Regions from separate parts of the Priestia sp. USM5 genome, predicted to be linked through region 1. Evidence: riboswitches for the same ligand, from Rfam matches in the RefSeq annotation. Region 1 holds a riboswitch; each other region holds the start of a gene.
What was found. Region 1 has a riboswitch for cobalamin ahead of ACWATA_RS09585 (cobyric acid synthase). Riboswitches for the same ligand answer to the same signal wherever they lie in the genome.
Positions count from the first base shown of each region.

Region 2: linked by a shared signal. The riboswitch ahead of ACWATA_RS22755 (HoxN/HupN/NixA family nickel/cobalt transporter) and the one ahead of ACWATA_RS09585 (cobyric acid synthase) in region 1 are both predicted to bind cobalamin.
Region 3: linked by a shared signal. The riboswitch ahead of ACWATA_RS00125 (ribonucleoside-diphosphate reductase subunit alpha) and the one ahead of ACWATA_RS09585 (cobyric acid synthase) in region 1 are both predicted to bind cobalamin.

Region 1 is NZ_JBSGKN010000001.1:1,742,454-1,749,142, forward strand. It holds gene ACWATA_RS09565 (SDR family oxidoreductase) at 1-64, shown strand, start outside; gene ACWATA_RS09570 (nitroreductase family protein) at 630-1,277, shown strand; gene ACWATA_RS09575 (APC family permease) at 1,702-3,273, shown strand; gene ACWATA_RS09580 (YdcF family protein) at 3,332-3,895, opposite strand; cobalamin riboswitch at 4,043-4,222, shown strand; gene ACWATA_RS09585 (cobyric acid synthase) at 4,315-5,841, shown strand; gene ACWATA_RS09590 (FecCD family ABC transporter permease) at 6,047-6,689, shown strand, end outside.
Region 2 is NZ_JBSGKN010000001.1:4,325,029-4,331,717, reverse strand. It holds gene ACWATA_RS22770 (ABC transporter ATP-binding protein) at 1-789, shown strand, start outside; gene ACWATA_RS22765 (undecaprenyl-diphosphatase) at 936-1,529, shown strand; gene ACWATA_RS22760 (organic hydroperoxide resistance protein) at 1,681-2,100, shown strand; cobalamin riboswitch at 2,206-2,388, shown strand; gene ACWATA_RS22755 (HoxN/HupN/NixA family nickel/cobalt transporter) at 2,522-3,319, shown strand; gene ACWATA_RS22750 (M20 family metallopeptidase) at 3,551-4,714, shown strand; gene ACWATA_RS22745 (DoxX family protein) at 4,782-5,204, opposite strand; gene ACWATA_RS22740 (type 1 glutamine amidotransferase domain-containing protein) at 5,507-6,031, shown strand; gene ACWATA_RS22735 (hypothetical protein) at 6,164-6,319, opposite strand; gene ACWATA_RS22730 (DinB family protein) at 6,666-6,689, shown strand, end outside.
Region 3 is NZ_JBSGKN010000001.1:15,330-22,018, forward strand. It holds gene menB (1,4-dihydroxy-2-naphthoyl-CoA synthase) at 1-787, shown strand, start outside; gene ACWATA_RS00115 (o-succinylbenzoate--CoA ligase) at 870-2,333, shown strand; gene menC (o-succinylbenzoate synthase) at 2,337-3,440, shown strand; cobalamin riboswitch at 3,719-3,904, shown strand; gene ACWATA_RS00125 (ribonucleoside-diphosphate reductase subunit alpha) at 4,038-6,281, shown strand; gene ACWATA_RS00130 (ribonucleotide-diphosphate reductase subunit beta) at 6,298-6,689, shown strand, end outside.

The sequences.
Region 1 (6,689 bases):
TGTAACAGGAGCTAACCTCGTAGTAGACGGGGGAATGACGCGAAAGATGATTTATGAACATTAAGTATCTATAAAAAAGGCTGAGATAAAAATATTTTAGACGAAGTGAAAAAATGAACCCTTGATCAAAATTTTTGATTAGCGGTTCGTTTTTTTATTACGGTGAACGTAGGTTTCACCTATTTCGTTCCTTCTAGCAGTTGATTGAAGGGCACGACGAAGACTCCTGCGGAAAAAGCGGAACAGATGAGACCCCGCAGGAACGCAAGTGACGAGGAGGCTCAGCGGCCGCCCGCGGAAAGCGAAGTCGTGCACGGAAATCAACTGCGGTATCAAAAGCGGTTCAGCTCATATATCCCATTTGTTTATTTTAGATTGGATTCATTTCGTTATGTCTCAACCTCTTTTGATGATCAACAAAAAAAATAATTTTTCTGTTGACAGGTAATAATAATCATTGTAAAGTAAGTTACATAAAGTAATTAAATTTCAATTAATATTTTTTTAGTTTAATATCTCGAATTAGAGATATAAGAATTCATTATATCTTGTTTATCTCCTTTTATCAGGGAGAAGGGTATAAACATGCAATTTAAGCTTAAAAAAACAAACAATTAGGAGTGTGGAAAATGGGTTTTTTAGATAAATTATTTGATAAATCAAGTGATCAACAACAGGTTGGAAAAGATTTTTATGAAGCAATTAAAAACCGACGTTCTATTTATGCAATTGATAAAAATGTAAAAATGTCAGAAGAAAAAATTGAAGAAATTATTAACTTTGCGGTGAAACATACTCCTTCAGCATTTAATTCCCAAAGCGCACGCGTAGTCGTTTTATTTGGCGAACAGCATGATAAAGTGTGGAATATTACGAGAGAAACGCTTCGTAAAATTGTTCCAGCTGAAAATTTTTCAGATACGGATCAAAAAATGAACTTATTCGGAAGCGGCTATGGAACAGTTCTTTTCTTTGAAGATCAAGAAGTAGTTGAAGGGCTGCAAAAGCAGTTCGCATCTTACAGCGAAAATTTCCCGGTTTGGTCTAACCAATCATCAGGCATGCTGCAGCATGTGATTTGGACAGCGCTTGAGCTCGAAGGCCTAGGAGCAACATTGCAGCATTACAATCCATTGATTGACGATGAAGTAAAAGCAGCTTGGAATATTCCGAGTTCATGGAAATTAATTGCCCAAATGCCATTTGGTAATCCTGTGGCGCCAGCGGGTGAAAAAGAATTTCAACCACTAAGTGAACGTGTAAAAGTATTTAAATAAGCAAAAAAAGAGGTACGGACAAAATTATTTTAGTTGAAGCAAAATCCGAACGATTCATCGTTCGGATTTTTTTATTGGTATGGCAAGCGTAGGCGTTGCGTATGTAGCTGCTTCTAGCGGTTGATTTTGTTATATCTCAGACCCTTTTTTACGGTAAATAGTTTGAATATTCTTTTATGTTTAACCTAAGAAAAATGCGGTTAAATAAGAGGAGTAGTCCTCAAATCTTCTGTGGAATTTATGCGCTATACATAAGCAATTCAACGATGTTTTACAAAAAAAAAAGTTTTTAACTTGGTTTTTTAGAGAATATTTGTTAACATATCCACTTGTGAGGTCTTAGTAAGAGGAGGATGATGTAAAGAATCCCATATCGGACGCAAGGGCGTAGATATGTGGAGTGGAAATTTTAAAGGAGGATATTATGTCTGATCAAGGAAATCAAGGAAAGTTTAAAAAATCAATATCGTTACTTGACCTAACGTTAATTGGGATGGGAGCTATTTTTGGTTCCGCCTGGTTATTTGCGGTTAGTAACGTAGCGTCAAAGGCTGGTCCAGCCGGAAGTTTTTCGTGGCTGATTGGCGGAGTCATTATTTTACTTATCGGTTTAGTGTATGCTGAACTTGGAGCAGCGCTGCCGCGTACCGGTGGAATTATCCGTTATCCGGTTTACTCACATGGTCATTTAGTGGGTTACTTAATTTCATTCATTACCATTATTGCTTACACAAGTTTGATTGCCATCGAGGTAACGGCTGTACGTCAGTATGTTGCGTTTTGGCTTCCTGGTCTAACTAAACATGGTTCTGAATCGCCTACTACAATCGGCTGGTTATTTCAGTTCGCGTTATTAACGCTATTTTTTATCATTAACTACGTAAGTGTAAAAGCATTTGCTAAGTCAAATGTTATTATATCTGTGTTCAAATATGCGGTTCCTCTTACAATTATCGTCGTGTTAGCTTATCACTTTAAATCAGCTAACTTTACAACTGGCGATTTTACTCCGTTTGGTTTTAATGGTATTCAAGCAGCCATTTCAACAGGTGGCGTTATGTTTGCTTACCTAGGACTTCACCCTATTGTTTCTGTAGCCAGTGAAGTTAAAAACCCGCAGCGTAATATTCCAATCGCGCTCATTATCTGTATTGTACTTTCAGCGATTATTTACACAGCACTGCAAGTATTGTTCATTGGTAACATTCCGGCTGATATGCTATCAGGAGGATGGGGAACAATTCAAGAGCAATTCTCTTTACCATTTAAAGATATTGCACTTATTTTAGGCCTTGGCTGGTTAGTAACGCTTGTTATTTTTGATGCTATTTTATCACCAGGCGGTAACGGGAACATCTTCATGAATACAACTTCTCGTTTAGTTTATGCTTGGTCTCGTAATGGAACACTATTTAAACGTTTCTCAAAAGTAGATAAGAAAACAGGAATTCCACGTGCGTCACTATGGCTATCGTTTGGAATGTCCGTATTCTGGACACTGCCATTTCCTTCTTGGGAAGCGCTAGTAAACGTATGTTCAGTAGCACTTATTCTGTCTTATGCGATTGCGCCAATTTCAGCTGCTGCATTCAGAGTAAATGCAAAAGACCTTAAAAAGCCTTTCAAATTAAAAGGCATGAGCGTTATTGCTCCTGTGTCATTTATCTTCTGTTCATACATCGTATATTGGTCAGGATGGACGACAATTTCTTGGCTTCTAGGATCACAGCTTCTAATGGTTGTTATCTACGTAGCATTTAAGAAATACGTACCAACTGACGTTGTAAAATTTGCACAGCAGCTTAAATCTGCTTGGTGGCTAGTTGCTTATTATATTATTATGCTTGTTATCTCTTACCTAGGCTCATTTGGTGGAGGACAAGGTGTGCTAAGCAACCCGCTTGACTTAATTTTAATTGCTCTTGTTTCAATCGGTATTTTCTACTGGGCGAAATACACGGGTTTGCCAAAAGCAGTTATCGATACGGATGATTAATAAAAAACACGGCATGAATTCATGCCGTGTTTTTCGTTTGTATAGGGGCGTACTCTATTTATTTATCAAACAGCCACGTTTTTAAGATAGCAGCATACTCACGAAAGTAGGCTTGAAGTTTAATTGAATTTGGTGTCTTTGCACCTAAAGGATAAACGTCAAAACCTTGACGCTTGGCAATAATAGAGGCGCGAAATAAATGAAAATCACTGCTAACAAGCACGACTTTTTTGTGTTGAATATCAACTTTCTTTTTAGTGAAAGTGAAATTCTCAAAAGTAGAAGTTGACTGATCCTCTTTTATCATTCGATTCTTTTTAATTCCTTCTTTTCGTAGAAAACGATAGGCTGCTTCTGCTTCAGAAATTTCTTCATCGGATCCTTTTCCACCCGTTACGATAACTTTTGTTTGTTTATGAGTCTTTAAATAAGATAAAGCCGTTTTTGCTCGTTCTTTTAAACTAGGAGACATTTGATCTCCGTCTACTTTCGAACCTAAAATGAGCACATAATCTGCTTTTTGCGGAACAGGCTGATGAGCGGTTTGATACATACAAAAAGACATGATTACAGCATAAAGAACAAGCAAACTAATAAAGATATAAATGATTTTTTTCTTCAACTACGAGCACCTTCCTAGCTATTTCATAAGATGTTTGGAAAATAATTGTTATTATAGCATACGAGACCCAAATAAGTATAAACACAGTAATATATAATAATAGAAGAAAATCGTTATTGTGAATGGTTATAAAATTCGTTACAATAAAGAATAAATGATTTTAAAAGTGCCTCTAAGGAGGATAATAGGGAAATCGGTGTAAATCCGGTGCAGCCCCCGCTACTGTAAATGTGGATGAACCTGCAAAGACCCACTAGTCAAACTAGGAAGGATGCAGAAGTAAAATGAAGCATAAGCCAGGAGACCTGCTTTTAAAAACCCCTTATTTTTCGGTGGGAGAAATAAGTCAAGACAATGTGTTAATGAGCGCATGACCAAACCTTGACTTTTACAGTTAAGGTTTTTTTATGTGATAGGGAGTGGAAAAAGTGAAAAAAGGAAAACCTCTTATGATTCAAGGAACGCACTCAGACGCTGGAAAAAGCATGATTGCTACAGCGTTTTGCCGTATTTTTAAAGAAGACGGCTATCAAACTGCACCGTTTAAATCGCAAAATATGGCGCTTAATTCATACATTACAATGGATGGAAAAGAAATTGGAAGAGCGCAAGGAATTCAAGCTGAAGCGGCTGGAGTAGAAGCAACAACCAATATGAATCCTATTTTAATTAAACCAACTCGTGATCATGAATCTCAAATTGTCGTTCATGGAAAGCCGCTTCGTAATATGTTTGCTTTTCAGTATCGGCAAGAATTTTTTAATGAAGGTTTGAACGTTATCACGGAGTCTTATAAAGAGCTTGCCAATCATTATGATCGAATTGTGATTGAAGGTGCTGGAAGTCCTGCTGAAGTGAATTTGAACGATCGGGAACTGGTAAATATGCGCGTAGCAAAGATAGCCCAAGCCCCTGTTGTGTTAGTAGGAGACATTGATAAAGGAGGGGTTTTTGCGAGTCTGGTGGGTACTCTTCAATTGCTTCCAGATGAACATAAACCTAGAGTAATTGGAGTGTTAATCAATAAATTCCGAGGAGACTTAGAGCTTTTAAAACCGGGGTTGAAGTGGTTTGAAGAATACACGGGAGTTCCGGTACTAGGAGTGATTCCTTATATGCACGACGTGGAAATTGACGCTGAAGATTCGCTATCACTCAGAAATTACTCAACGCTTGTGAATCCGTTAAAAGAAATCGATATTGCGGTTATCTCGTATCCTCGCATCTCAAATTTTACGGACATTGATCCTCTAAGCTTAGAAGAAGACTGTCATGTGAGACTTGTAACCAAGCCATCACAACTAGGTACGCCTGATTTAATTGTTTTACCAGGAAGCAAAAATACGATTGAAGATGCGCAGTTTTTACAAGAAAGCGGCCTGGATCTAGCCATTAATCAAGTCTTGAACGCAACGAACGCTCACGTTATTGGCATCTGCGGGGGATATCAAATGTTAGGCGAGACAATTACGGACCCCGATGCAGTAGAGTCCCGGATTGAATCTATTAAAGGGCTGTGTTTGCTTCCAGTGGAAACCGTTATGAAAACCAGCAAAAAAACAGAAAGAGTTTCTGGATATGTTCAGTTAGAGAGTGAGAAGGTTTCAATTGAAGGCTATGAAATTCATATGGGAAAGACGATTTCTAAAAGCATGACGGAAGCCTTTGCGGTGGTAGATGATCAAAAAGAAGGAACGGTTAAAGACAACATCATTGGCACGTATGTTCATGATGTGTTTCATAACGATGCTTTGCGCAGAGCTTTGCTTAATCAAATTCGTAAACATAAAAAATTGCCGCCTATTACGGATACATTCAACAGTCGCCTGCAAAAAGAGGAGTCTTTTTCAAAAGCAGCAGCATATGTGAGAGAAGCTGTAGATATGGAAAAGCTGTATCATTTAATAGACAACTATAAAAGCCCGGAGCAAGCACAAAAAGTGTAGCTTGTAGAGGTTTTCGCTTGTTTTTTCACCGAGAACTTTAGTACGCTATTCTACGTTGCCTAGTTCAACAGTCTAGCACTCGTAACAAATAAAAGATGATTGTTTCCAATACTATGTAGGATGGAAACATGGTTTATGGACAGGAAAATGAATGGTTAATGTAATGTAAAACATCACGCCTCGTTTCCTAGAGGAGCTGAAAGTATTGATTTTTAAACGTATTTTTTTAAACAAAGCATCTATTTTATACATAGTCAGTTTATTTATTGTATGTACTTCGGTGATTATGGGAGTATTTATTGGTACAGTTTCGTTAACCGTAGGAGATACAATCAAAATTATTATTGGCCACCTTACCGGACTATCCTTATATCATGGTCCGGAAAACATGGATTTAATCATTTGGCAAATTCGTTTTCCAAGAGTACTGGTGGCATTTTTAGTAGGAGCTTCGCTTTCAATAGCAGGGGCTGCCTTTCAAGGGCTATTAAGAAACTCTCTTGCGGATCCTTACACGATCGGAGTTTCCTCAGGTGCAACCCTTGGCTCTGTCATGGCAATTTATTTTCACTGGAGTATTTTTGGTTTGTCTATCTTCACGCTGCCTGTAGTCGGCATCGTATCTGGTTTTATTACTCTTCTTTTAGTTTTTGGTATTACGAAACTCGCAAGCGGCAATTTGGCCAATGAAACCATCATCTTAGCGGGGATTATTTTATCATCCTTTATGAGCGCGCTTATTTCATTAATTGTAGCTCTTTCTCCTGAAGAAGATGTAAGGCAGGTTTTATATTGGCTAATGGGAAGCGTATCAATGAGAGGATGGTCGCATATTCAAATTTTAGGGC
Region 2 (6,689 bases), 2.6 Mb from region 1:
CTTACTGGCGTTTCATTTCCTTCAGCGGGAGAATTTACGCTGCTGGGACAGAGTGATATTGATTTAGAGCTTCAGAAGAAAATAGGCGTGCTTCCTGACTATGCTACCTTTTATGATGAGATGACGGCACTCAATCATTTGCGCTATTTTTTAAAGATAAACGGACATCGTTTTTCTAAAGAACACTGTAGTAATGTACTGAAGAAAGTAGGATTAGAAGGACATGACCATCAGAAAGTTGGAAAGTTTTCATTTGGAATGAAAAAGAAGTTAGGAATTGCTCAAGCGATTGTAACAGACCCAGATCTTGTCTTTTTAGATGAACCAACTTCTGGAGTAGATATTGAATCTGCTCTCCACATTCATGAATTAATAAGAGAACTTCAAAATCAAGGCAAGACAATTTTTATGACGTCTCATAATTTAAATGAAGTTGAGAAGATTTGTACACGTGTAGCGATTATGAAAAATGGTGTTATTTTAGTAGAAGGGACAATGGAAGAACTGCGTTTTCAATACCAAGCGAAAAAAACGGTGATGATTAAACATGATCCTTACCCAAGCAGTCATAAAGCATATATTCAACAGTTTTTCCGTACGGTGAGTCCGGACGTGGAATACCATCACACGTACACAAAAGTGATGCTTCAAAAAGAGAGAAATATCCCTCTGATTATTCGCGAATTGATTCAATGCGGCATCGATATTTATCAAATTCACGTAGAAGAGCCTTCTTTAGAAGAAATCTTTTTGCAACAAAACATCGTGGATCATTCGCAGGTAAGTTAATGGGCAAAAATCTGTTGGCTTACCACTCAGCCTGACTAAGTCATTTATAAATACCAGTTAGGAAGCCTCTGACAAAAACATGTTCATTTTCCCAAGAAACTGATAAGATAGCTAATGACATTTAAAAATAAGAAAGGATTTCGATTATGTTATCAGCTATTAATTCAGTAGACTATACCATTTTCCATGCGGTGAATCAGTACGCCTCGCATGTGAAGTTTGTAGATTCGCTAATGGTATTCTTTGCAGATTATGCCCAGTATGTACTTATTGTTTTACTCGTCTTGTTTTTACTTATTAATAAAAACGGCAGCCGTGTTGTAGCATTTCAAGCTTTATGTGCTTGTGCCACAGGAGTCATTATCAATAAAGTGATTAGTTTATTTGCTTATCGAGATCGTCCGTTTATCTCTCACCACGTGAATCAGCTTATTGATCACGCCGCGAATTCTTCATTTCCAAGCGATCATGCTACATCTGCATTAGTTATCACTTTTACCATCTGGCTGCATTTCAAACGTTCAGGGCGCATGTGGGTTGTCATGGGTGCACTCATTGCATTTTCACGCGTATGGGTTGGCGTTCACTATCCATTCGATGTGTTAACAGGAGCCGCTTTAGGCTGCGTGCTGGCGCTGTTTATTCATTATGTTATTTTTAATACGAAACTGATGAGGGCTATTACCAACTTGTCTATTTTTCGAAAATCACCTTATGACGAACAGTCTCAATATTATTAAGAAAAAGTCGCATATACGCGGCTTTTTTTATTGGAAAATTTTTAATGTATTTAACACTTGTTTTTTAAAATTGAATTGTGTACAATTAAATTACAGAAACGATAAATAAAAAATTTTAATAAAATTACTAAAAAAGAGGAGAGATTTATACATGAAAGCTTTATATGAAACGACAGTCGTTAACACAGGTGGAAGAACAGGAGAAGTTCATTCTTTAGATAATATCTTTAATTTAGACGTTGCAACACCTCCAGCGCTTGGTGGAGAAGCAACAACAGCAACAAACCCAGAGCAGCTATTTGCAGCTGGATACAGTGCTTGTTTCAACAGCGCGTTAGAATTTATGTTGAAAAAACATAACGTAGAAATTAAAAGCAGTGAAGTAAAAGCTACGGTTCAGCTGCTTCCAGATAAAGCTGATCAAGGAGTGAAAATTGCTGTAGCGCTTGAAGCTCATATCGAAGGTTTAGATTTAGAAACAGCTAAAAAATATGTAGACCTAGCCCACTCATACTGCCCGTATTCAAAAGCAATCAGCGGCAACGTAGACGTAACGGTAGAAGTAGTTTAATTGCTTTAAAAAGCCCTGCTAAGCATGTAAAGCTCAGCAGGGCTTTTTTATTTGAATTTTCTCTATTCATTTGTAAGGAGTACTAGTATAATGAGGAAGAAAATGAATCATTCGCACAGTTTAGGTGCTCTTACATAGCGTAAGAGGTAACAGGGAATCGAGTGCAAATCTCGAGCGGTCCAGCCACTGTAAGCAGGGAGTTTTCTATCTTATCGTCACTCAAAACGGGGAAGGCGGTAGAAAATGATGATCTCAAGCCAGGAGACCTACCTATTCTGTACACTTGACTCTTCTAGGAAAGAGGCGGTGTATCAAGGTACGCAGTGAGCAATTACTGTTTATTTTCATATGCCGACACATCCTCAATTTCTATAGAATTGAGGCTTTTTTACGTTTTATTTTAAAAAAAGGAGTGTAGGAAATGGAAGGTTTATCAGTTTTTTTACTTGTCTTTTTATTAGGAATCAGGCACGGATTAGATGCAGATCACTTAGCTTTTATTGATGGCCAGACCCGATATAATTGGCGAATGGGCAGCCGTTTTGCTCCGTGGGTCGGAACGCTGTTTTCACTAGGTCATGGAGGAATGGTGGCCGTCACGGCCGGGGTGCTGGGCGTAGTGATGAAGAATTTTACGTTTCCAGCATATTTCGATCATTTTGCATCTTGGGTATCTATCATCTCTCTCTTTCTGATTGGGACATTAAACACATATCATTTGCTTCGAACTAAAAACAAAGAAGAAGAGTTTCAGGTGAGCGGGTTAAAAGGGAAGTTTATTCCGAAAATCGCAAAAGGAACAACGAATCCTTTTTTAATTATTCTTGTAGGAGCGCTGTTTGCCCTAGCGGCTGAAACGGTCAGTCAAACGGCCGTGTGGTCTCTAGCTGTAGGGAACGCAGGCAAATATACGCCGCTTTTATTAGGACTAGTATTTATGTTTGGTATGATGCTGACAGATACAATCGATTCACTGATTGTACATAAAATGGTGAATGAATCGAGTAAGTTTGGGCAATCTGCTTCCCGCTTGATGGGCTGGGTTATTGTTATCCTCGCATACGGGGTGTCCTTCTACTTAGCATTCACTGTCTTTAATCCATGGGCCGAAGTAAACTTTGAAATGGTTGGCGTTATTTTGTTTGTTTTTTTAGTGTCTATGTTTGTTTTTGTAAGTGTGAAGTCAAAAGGGAAAAATATCAAAATAAATGTCAATTAATAAAATGAAAGCTTTAATCTGTTGAAGATTGAAGCTTTTTTGTATAAATTTGTTGAAGTTTATGGCTATTTTCGGTCGGTTATGAATAAGTTAAAGTATTATCTGTATTTTAAGGATGGAAAATTGTCTGAAAACCATTATAATTAAGGATAATTTAAGGTCGTTATGTGAAACGTAGAACATACTCATACGTACGATAAATAAAAGCAATGAATGCACAAGCAGCAGGGGTTGTTTGGAGGAGGAATTGATTTGAGTCAGGTAATGGTAGAACAAAGCGTATTTAGTTATTTAAAAGAACATGAACAAGAGATGCTCGAAGATTTAGTTGGATTTGTGAAAAAAGAATCACCGTCCTACAGTAAAGAGTTAGTGGATCAGTGTGGAATGTATTTAACGCAGCTGTTTCAGAAGCGTTTAGGCGTAGGGTATGAAATCATAGAAGAAAAAGAAGTAGGAAACCACTTGAAATTTACGATTGGAGAAGGAGAGAAGCAGCTTTTAATTATCGGTCACTTTGACACGGTATGGGAAAAGGGAAGGCTGAGTCTAAGAACAGAAGGAAACAAGCTTTATGGTCCGGGAATTTTAGATATGAAAGGCGGCATTGTGCAATCAATATGGGCAATTAAAGCGATTCAAGAGCTCGGCTTAGAAATGGATAAAAAAATTGTGTTTTTCTGCAATTCAGATGAAGAGATTGGATCAATTTCCTCTAAAAAATATATAGAAGAAGAAGCACAAAGAAGTGAAGCAGTGCTAGTAGCAGAACCTGCGGTGGCGGGTTCAGGTGCGTTAAAAACGTCGCGCAAAGGAGCGGGGATTTTCACCGTAAAGGTGTGGGGACGAGCAGCCCACGCTGGTAATCACCACAAAGAAGGAATCAATGCTATTGAAGAGCTAGCGCGCCAAGTGATTTTTCTGCAGAGCTTAACCGATTATGAAAAAGGTACAACGGTGAACGTTGGGACATTTACCGGAGGCAGCGGTACGAATGTAGTGCCGGAATATGCAGAAGCGCACGTGGATTTACGTGTTTCTACAGAAGAAGAAGCAAAACGTATGACGGATATTATTTTGAATTTAACGCCCATTTTAAAAGGGATTAAGATTGAAGTAACAGGAGGCATGAACCGTCCTCCAATGGTTAAGTCTAAACAAACGGAAGAGTTATTTGAATGCGCTCAGTTGATTGCGGCCAAACTGGGTATGAAATTAGAAGAAGCAGCTGTTGGAGGCGGAAGTGATGGCAATTTTACAGCGGCTATTGGCATTCCCACGTTGGATGGATTAGGAGCATGCGGAAAAGGAATACATGCAGAATATGAACATATTCAAATTGATACGTTGTCCGAGCGTTCTTCTTTATTTGCGAATTTGCTGCTTCAAATATAAAAAAAGCCCGCCTCAAACGGCGGGACTAACCTGAAAGCTTATATTGGGAGAGTATAAGCTTTCTTTTTTATTTACTGCTTTCTTCTTGAAGAGAAAAAGCAGTTTCTTTCTTTTTAAATACCACTTTATCAAGAGCAAGGAACTGGCTTCCTGCAACAAATAAGTGAGCAGACATGGCAATTAAGGCAATATCAAACTCAAACCCGCCAACGAATCCGCTTTTAAGCTTGGCTGTAAAAATAGCGCCAAGCATAACTGCCACAAATAAAGCAGCTACGACTCTTGTTGCTAGACCAAGAATAATCAGAACCCCACCTACAAGTTCAATTGTTGCCACAATATATGCCATGAAACCAGGGATTCCTAAGCTATCGAAGAAGCCTACTGTATTTTCAATTCCCCCTTGCCATTTTTGAAAGCCGTGTACTAAAAATGTAAAACCTAATACTAAACGAATAATAAGCGACCCAATTTCGACGTTTTTATTCACTTTACTTCCTCCTTTAAGTGTATTTGAAAAACACTACATTATGTAGTGTAAAAGCCCGTAAAAAGAAATGTAGCAATTAAATAAAGTCTTTCTTATTTGGATAATTTTACAACATTATGAACATCACACTACACATTGTAGTGTGATGTTTGTCCCCAGTCAAGTAAAAATATAAAATTAGATCATTTGGCATACAAAAAATTTCTGAAGGGCACTTGAAAAATCCTTTAATTATGTACAATTTAGTTCCTTATTTTCAATCTTATTCTCCAACATGCTATACTGATGGCGGAGGTGTTACGATGCGCTTAGAAAATAAAAGAGTTATTGCGCTTGTTAGTGCAGACTTTGAAGATCTAGAACTATGGTATCCAGTGATGCGTCTTCGCGAAGAAGGAGCAGAAGTACATTTAGTTGGAGAAAAAGCAAACGAAACGTACATGGGGAAATACGGTGTTCCAGCCGTATCGGACTATGCATTTAAAGATGTTGATCCAGCTGAATATGACGCTATTTTAGTACCTGGAGGCTGGGCGCCGGATAAACTGCGCCGCTACCCTGAAGTAATTGAAATGGTTCGTCATATGGATGAACAGCAAAAGCCAATCGGCCAAATCTGCCATGCAGGATGGGTATTAATCTCTGCAAAAATCTTAGATGGCCGAAACGTAACAAGTACGCCAGGAATCAAAGATGATATGGAAAATGCGGGAGCTATTTGGCATGATGAAGCAGTCGTAATCGACGGCCACATCATTTCAAGCCGCCGTCCGCCAGACCTTCCTCCTTATGCAAAAGCATTTGCTGATGTACTAGCAGAGCAATAAGAAAAAAGCCGAAACCATATTGGTTTTGGCTTTTTTATAAGATTCCCTAAAAAAAGAAATGATAAAGTAAATAAAAAATCATCATTAAAAAAGCGAGCAGATGCATCTGCTCGCTTTTGTTCGTGTTTCTTATCAGTAACTTGCTTTTTGCAAGTGTAAAAACAAAATGATTACTTTCTTTATAAAATCCATGATTACGGTTTTTGTATGTTTCGTTGTTGTTAGGGCACAATTAGCATTGATTGTGCTTGCATGGATTTCATCCATTGCCGCGGTTTGTTTTTCCACATGATCGATTAACCTAAACGACGCAAGCCCTACCTCTCTTGCATCCTTACGGCTCCGAAGCCGATCCAGTGTGAATAAGTTTTGTTCAAAGACATGTGTCGAATGCCAGTATTTTTACCTTGCATTGTACGATACATCCTTTCAAGTTACTTTCACTATGTCTAGCTCTTAAAGAAAAGCCAGAAGTCTAAATATAACACTTCAGTTGATCTATGTCAAATAGAAAAAATATTTTTTTCACGTGAAACAATTGCAGCTAAAACATGGTTAAGTAAAGGGATATCCTTTTTATATAGAAGAGTTTTTTGATACGATAAGCTAGAGGAATCCTAGAGGAGGATGAACAATGAACAAAAATGAACAGTTTCGA
Region 3 (6,689 bases), 1.7 Mb from region 1:
TGAAGACATTTTATACGAAACATATAACGGAATCGCTAAAATTACGATTAACCGTCCGGAAGTGCACAATGCATTCCGTCCAAAAACAGTAATGGAATTGATCGATGCATTTGCTTATGCTCGTGACGATGCAAGCGTTGGAGTAATTGTATTAGCAGGTGCTGGGGATAAAGCATTTTGCTCAGGCGGAGACCAAAGAGTTCGCGGTCACGGCGGCTATGTAGGAGAAGATGAAATTCCACGTCTAAACGTTCTAGATTTACAGCGTTTAATTCGCGTAATTCCAAAGCCGGTTGTTGCAATGGTATCAGGCTATGCAATTGGTGGAGGCCACGTTCTTCACGTTGTATGTGACTTAACAATTGCAGCGGATAACGCAGTCTTTGGACAAACAGGTCCTAAAGTTGGAAGCTTCGATGCAGGATATGGCTCTGGTTACTTAGCTCGCATCGTAGGCCATAAGAAAGCACGTGAGATCTGGTTCTTATGCCGTCAGTACAACGCTCAAGAAGCACTAGACATGGGATTAGTAAACACGGTCGTTCCATTAGAGCAGCTTGAAGCTGAAACAATTCAATGGTGTGAAGAGATGTTAGAAAAAAGTCCAACCGCTCTTCGTTTCTTAAAAGCAGCATTTAATGCTGATACGGACGGCTTAGCTGGTATCCAGCAATTTGCGGGTGACGCAACGCTTCTTTATTACACAACGGACGAGGCAAAAGAAGGTCGCGATGCATTTAAGGAAAAACGCAATCCAGACTTCCAACAGTTCCCACGTTTCCCTTAAACAGCTGAAACAGCTTGGTGATTATCATCAGGCTGTTTTTTCAATTTGATTTAGTTAATTAGTATAAAAAGGAGAGAAATTTATGAGTGGCCAAACGATTCCTAATGGGCTTATGCAAAGAGCATATTTGACGCCAAACCGAGTGGCGGTAGAAACACTGCAAACGTCGCTTACTTTTCAAGAGCTTCATAAGCGTGTTCAAAAAGTAGCGCAGCAGCTTTCGTTTAACGGTGTAAAGCAAGGTGATACCATTGCTTTATGCATGAAAAACAGCGTGGAGTTTATTGAGATTTTACATGCGGTTTCTTATATTGGCGCTCGGGTGCTGCTCGTCAATACGCGTTTGACAAATGAAGAAATCAATTATCAGCTAACAGATGCAAACGTGTCGTTGCTTATTACGGATGAAGCATTTTTAACGAGAGAGTTCCAAAGTTCCATTACTCAGCTTCCTTTATCTTCTTTAAAAAGTTCTCCAGAAACAGAAACGTATTTTCAGAAAACGTGGAATCTCGAGGAGACGTTCACCATTATGTATACGTCTGGAACAACAGGTAATCCAAAAGGAGTGCTGCAGACATATGGAAATCACTGGTGGAGTTCCATTGGTTCAGCGCTTAATTTAGGATTAAATGAAAAAGACTGCTGGCTTATAGCGGTTCCTTTGTTTCATATTAGCGGATTATCCATTTTAATGCGGAGCGTCTTTTACGGAATGAAAATCATTTTAGAAGAACGATTTGAAGCAAGAGCGGTGAATGAAGCCATTGAAAACAAAGGAGTAACAATTATTTCGGTTGTCACTTCCATGCTATCGAATATGCTGGATGAATTAGCTGAACGTAAATACCCAAATACATTTCGCTGTATGCTTTTAGGAGGAGGACCCGCACCGCTTACTATTTTAGAGGCTTGTGTGAATAAAGAAATTCCTGTTTATCAAACGTATGGAATGACAGAAACATCTTCACAGTTCGTTACGCTTTCACCTGAAGATAGTTTGCGAAAACTGGGATCAGCAGGTAAACCATTATTTCCGTGTGCAATGAAAATTGTAGATGAGAATGGAAATGAAACACGTGAAGCAGGAGAAATCATTGTTAAAGGTCCAAATGTTACAAAAGGATATTTAAATAAACCTGAAGCTACTAAAAAAGCCCTTCAACAAGGCTGGTTCTATACAGGAGATATCGGGAAAGTGGATGAAGAAGGCTTTCTATATGTATTAGACAGACGTTCGGACCTTATTATTTCAGGTGGAGAAAATGTATATCCAGCTGAAATTGAAAATGTTTTGTTGAAGCATCCCGCTGTTAAAGAGGCCGGTGTAACGGGAGTAGCCGATGGAAAATGGGGACAAGTTCCTGCAGCATGCATTGTTATAAACGAAGACGTTTCAGATGAAGAGTTATCTTTACACATTCAACAATTTTTAGCAAAGTACAAACTTCCAAAGTATTTCGTTCGAGTAGAGGAGCTGCCGCGAACGGCCTCTAATAAAATCATACGCCGGAAGCTATCATCGTTCATACAGAAAGGAATTTAATCGATGATTATCAAAAAAGTACATCTTTATAAAATTGACATGAAGCTTCTTTCTCCTTTTTCAACAAGCTATGGTACGGTCCAGGATCGAGAATTGATTTTGCTTGAAGTAGAAGATGAAAAAGGATTTACAGGATGGGGAGAAGTCGTTGCTTTTTCATCTCCTTGGTATACGGAAGAAACGATTCAGACATGTTTTCATATGTTAGACGATTTTTTAATTCCTTCGCTTCTTCACCAGCAGCTTCAAAAACCAGAGGATGTTCAAAAGTTATTCAAACCTCTAAAGCGGAACAACATGGCTAAAGCAGCTTTGGACTGTGCTGTATGGGATTTGTATGCAAAGCGCCAAAATAAGCCCTTAGCTGAAGTAATTGGCGGAATAAGGCCTGCTGTAGAAGCTGGAGTGGTAGTTGGCTTAAATGATATTTCCATCATGAAAGAACAAATAAAGACTTATATGAAAGATGGTTATAAGCGCTTTAAAGTGAAAATTAAGCCAGGCGCTGACTATGAGCTACTGAAACAAATTCGAGATGAATTTCCAAGCATTCCTCTTATGGCTGATGCCAATTCAGCCTATACGTTAAGCGATAGTGATTCATTGAAAAAACTAGATGAATTGAATTTAATGATGATCGAACAGCCGTTAAGTTCGGATGATATCCTTGATCATCGATTATTACAAAAGCAAATGAAGACGCCGATTTGCTTAGATGAAAGTATTGTGAGCTATGAAGATGCACGTCATGCAATCGAACAAAAAAGCTGCAAGATTATCAATGTGAAAATCGGTCGAGTTGGCGGAATGTCTGTAGCAAAAAAAATTCATGATTTATGCGCCCTACATGGTGTAAGGCTTTGGGTTGGCGGAATGTTAGAAGCCGGGATTTCACGAGCTCATAACATCGCCCTTGCCACACTGCCTTCTTTCACGATACCAGGTGACATTTCTGCGTCGTCTCGCTATTGGGAAAAAGATATTATTAAGCCCGAAGTAGAGGTAGAAGCCGGAGTAATAAAGGTGAAGGAAAAACCGGGGATCGGATACGATATTGATAAAAAGTTTATCAAAACAATCACAGCATTTGAAAAAGAATACAAATAATTAAAAACCGTTTTTTATGAAAAACGGTTTTTTTATTGATGTTGGCAATGTTTAGTAGAAAAATAGGACAAATTTTTTAAAAAGAGCACATTGTTCCATCAAGCGTGTCAAAACATGTTATGATGGAGTAGTTTGATGAAAAAAGTCGAAGGATTTTATCGTAAAAAACAAAATTATTTTTGAAAATAGGTTGATAGTTTTCTAAGTTGTCCTATATAATGTGTTTATAACATAACACAATATGTTGTTTGTTAAACAATAATAAAATACTATATTTTGTGTTTTCCAGTGAAAAAGGTGTCTGATAAAAAGACTTAAAAGGGAATTTGGTGAAAATCCAAAGCTGTCCCCGCAACTGTGAATGCTGATGAAATAAGGAGATCCACTGTGAGTAAACATCATGGGAAGGCCTTAAAGTAAAAAGAAGCATAAGTCAGGAGACCTGCCTTTTTTATGTCGTTTTATCTTCTTCGGGAGGTGAGAGGGTAGAGCGAGGATTGAGAAAAGACTTAGTGTCTTCTTCTATCTTCGTTCTATTCGCTCACCGAGGTACGGTGAGCGATTTTTTATTTTGAAGTGAAGAGAGGAGCCATATTTATGGTGAATACATTAAAGCCTACAATTCTACATGAATTAACTGCATATATTGAACGTTTAAAAAAAGAATTTACGCAGCTTGATTTTTCTTTGTATGAGGAAAAGGTTATTCAAACTGTTACAGTAAAGGAAAATATGACGGACGAAAAGGTTGCAAACGTACTAATTTTGGCAGCCCTAGAGCGTATTTCAATGGAAGAACCAGATTGGACGTACGTGGCGGCAGACGTCTACTTAAACGAACTATATCGAAAAGCAGCGGACAACCGAGGTTATGATAAAAAAGAGAAGTACGGTTCGTTTTATCAGCTTATTCAAGAACTAACAAAAATCGGCATTTATAATAAACAGCTATTAAAAACATATACAGAAGAAGAAATTAATGAAATTGCTTCAGTCATTATTCCTGAACGCGATCGTTTATTTACATACATTGGATTGCTGACATTAGCAGATCGCTATTTAGCGACATCACATGATAAGCGTGTATACGAATTACCGCAAGAACGTTTTCTTATCATTGCTATGACGCTGATGTCTCAAGAAAAGAAAGAAAATCGAACAGCATTAGTAAAAGAAGCGTACTGGGCGCTTTCTAGTCTATATATGACGGTTGCCACACCAACACTCTCAAACGCAGGAAAGAGCTACGGACAGCTATCTAGCTGCTTTATTGATACGATTGATGACAGCTTACGCGGTATTTATGATAGCAATACAGATTTGGCCACGCTTAGTAAAAATGGAGGCGGAATTGGTGTCTACCTCGGTCATATTAGAAGCCGAGGAAGTGATATAAAAGGTTTTAAAGGCGTATCATCAGGAACAATTCCATGGATGAAACAGCTAAATAATACGGCTGTAAGTGTCGATCAGCTAGGTCAACGACAAGGAGCTATTGCCGTATATTTAGACGTTTGGCATAAAGACATTTTTTCATTCTTAGACGCGCGTTTGAACAATGGTGATGAACGCCAGCGCACGCATGATTTATTCACTGGCGTATGTTTGCCAGATTTGTTTATGGAAAAAGTAGAAGCACGTGAAGACTGGCACTTATTCGATCCTCACGAAGTTCGTACGCTGATGGGCTACTCGTTAGAAGATTTTTATGATGAAGAAGAAGGCAGCGGTTCGTTCCGCACTCGTTACGCTGAGTGTGTAAACAATGAACAGCTTTCAAGAGAAACAGTGCCTGCTATTGAGATCTTCAAGCGCATTATGCTTTCGCAGCTTGAAACCGGAACTCCTTATATGTTCTATCGTGATACGGTTAACCGAGCTAATCAAAACCGACACGCGGGCATGATTTACTGCAGTAACTTATGTACAGAAATCACGCAAAACCAAAGTACAACGGTCGTAACAGAGGAAATTACGGAAGACGGAAAAATTATTATTACAAAGAATCCGGGCGATTTTGTTGTATGTAATCTTTCTTCTATTAACTTAGCGAGAGCCGTAACTGAAGATGTACTTGAACGTTTAATTCCAATTCAAGTACGCATGCTTGATAATGTTATTGAGTTAAATGATTTGCCGGTACTTCAAGCAAAGCTAACGAATCAAAAGTACCGCGCAGTAGGGCTTGGCACATTTGGCTGGAACCATTTGCTTGCCTTAAAGAAAATAGCATGGGAGACAGATGAAGCGGTAGCATATTGCGATGAATTGTATGAACAAATTTCTTACTTAACCGTGCAGGCAAGCATGAACTTAGCTAAAGAAAAAGGCGCATATCCATTATTTAAAGGCTCAGATTTTGAGTCAGGCGCTTATTTTGAAACACGTGAATATACGAGCGAAGCGTGGAGTGAACTGCGTAGCGAAGTTCAAAGCAATGGGATAAGAAATGGATATTTAATGGCTGTAGCACCTAATTCATCAACATCTATTATCGCGGGTTCTACGGCAAGTATTGATCCGATTTTCCGTAAGTTTTATTCAGAGGAAAAGAAAAACTATAAAATCCCAGTGACGGCACCAGATTTATCGCCAGCAACAAACTGGTATTATAAGTCCGTTTATTTAATTGATCAGCACTGGAGCATTAAGCAAAACGCCAAGCGCCAGCGTCATATTGATCAATCTATTTCATTCAATTTATATGTACAAAATGATATCCGAGCAAAAGAGCTGCTGGATCTTCATATGACGGCATGGAAAGAAAAATTAAAAACGACCTATTACGTACGTTCAACATCAAGTGAAGTCATTGAAGAATGTGAAAGCTGTCATAGTTAAAAGGAGTGAATAATTGATGACAAGCATGTTAAAACGAGAATTAATGAACGAAACAGCTCCGAACCGTTCGACAGGAATCATCAACGGCAAGAGCTCCAATATTCTAAACTGGGATGACGTCCGATTTTCATGGGCGTTCCCTAAATACAAGCGTATGCTAGCTAATTTCTGGACGCCGTTTGAAATTAATATGGGGCAAGATATTAAACAGTTCCCTCAGTTAACCGCTGACGAACAAGAGAGCTTTCTAAAAATTATTGGCCTGCTGGCGCTACTGGACAGTATTCAATCAGATTATGCTAGCAAAGTAGCTGACTATGTAACCGATTCTTCGATTAACGCTCTAATGATTATTTTAGCGCAGCAAGAAGTGGTTCATAATCATTCGTATTCATATGTTTTATCAAG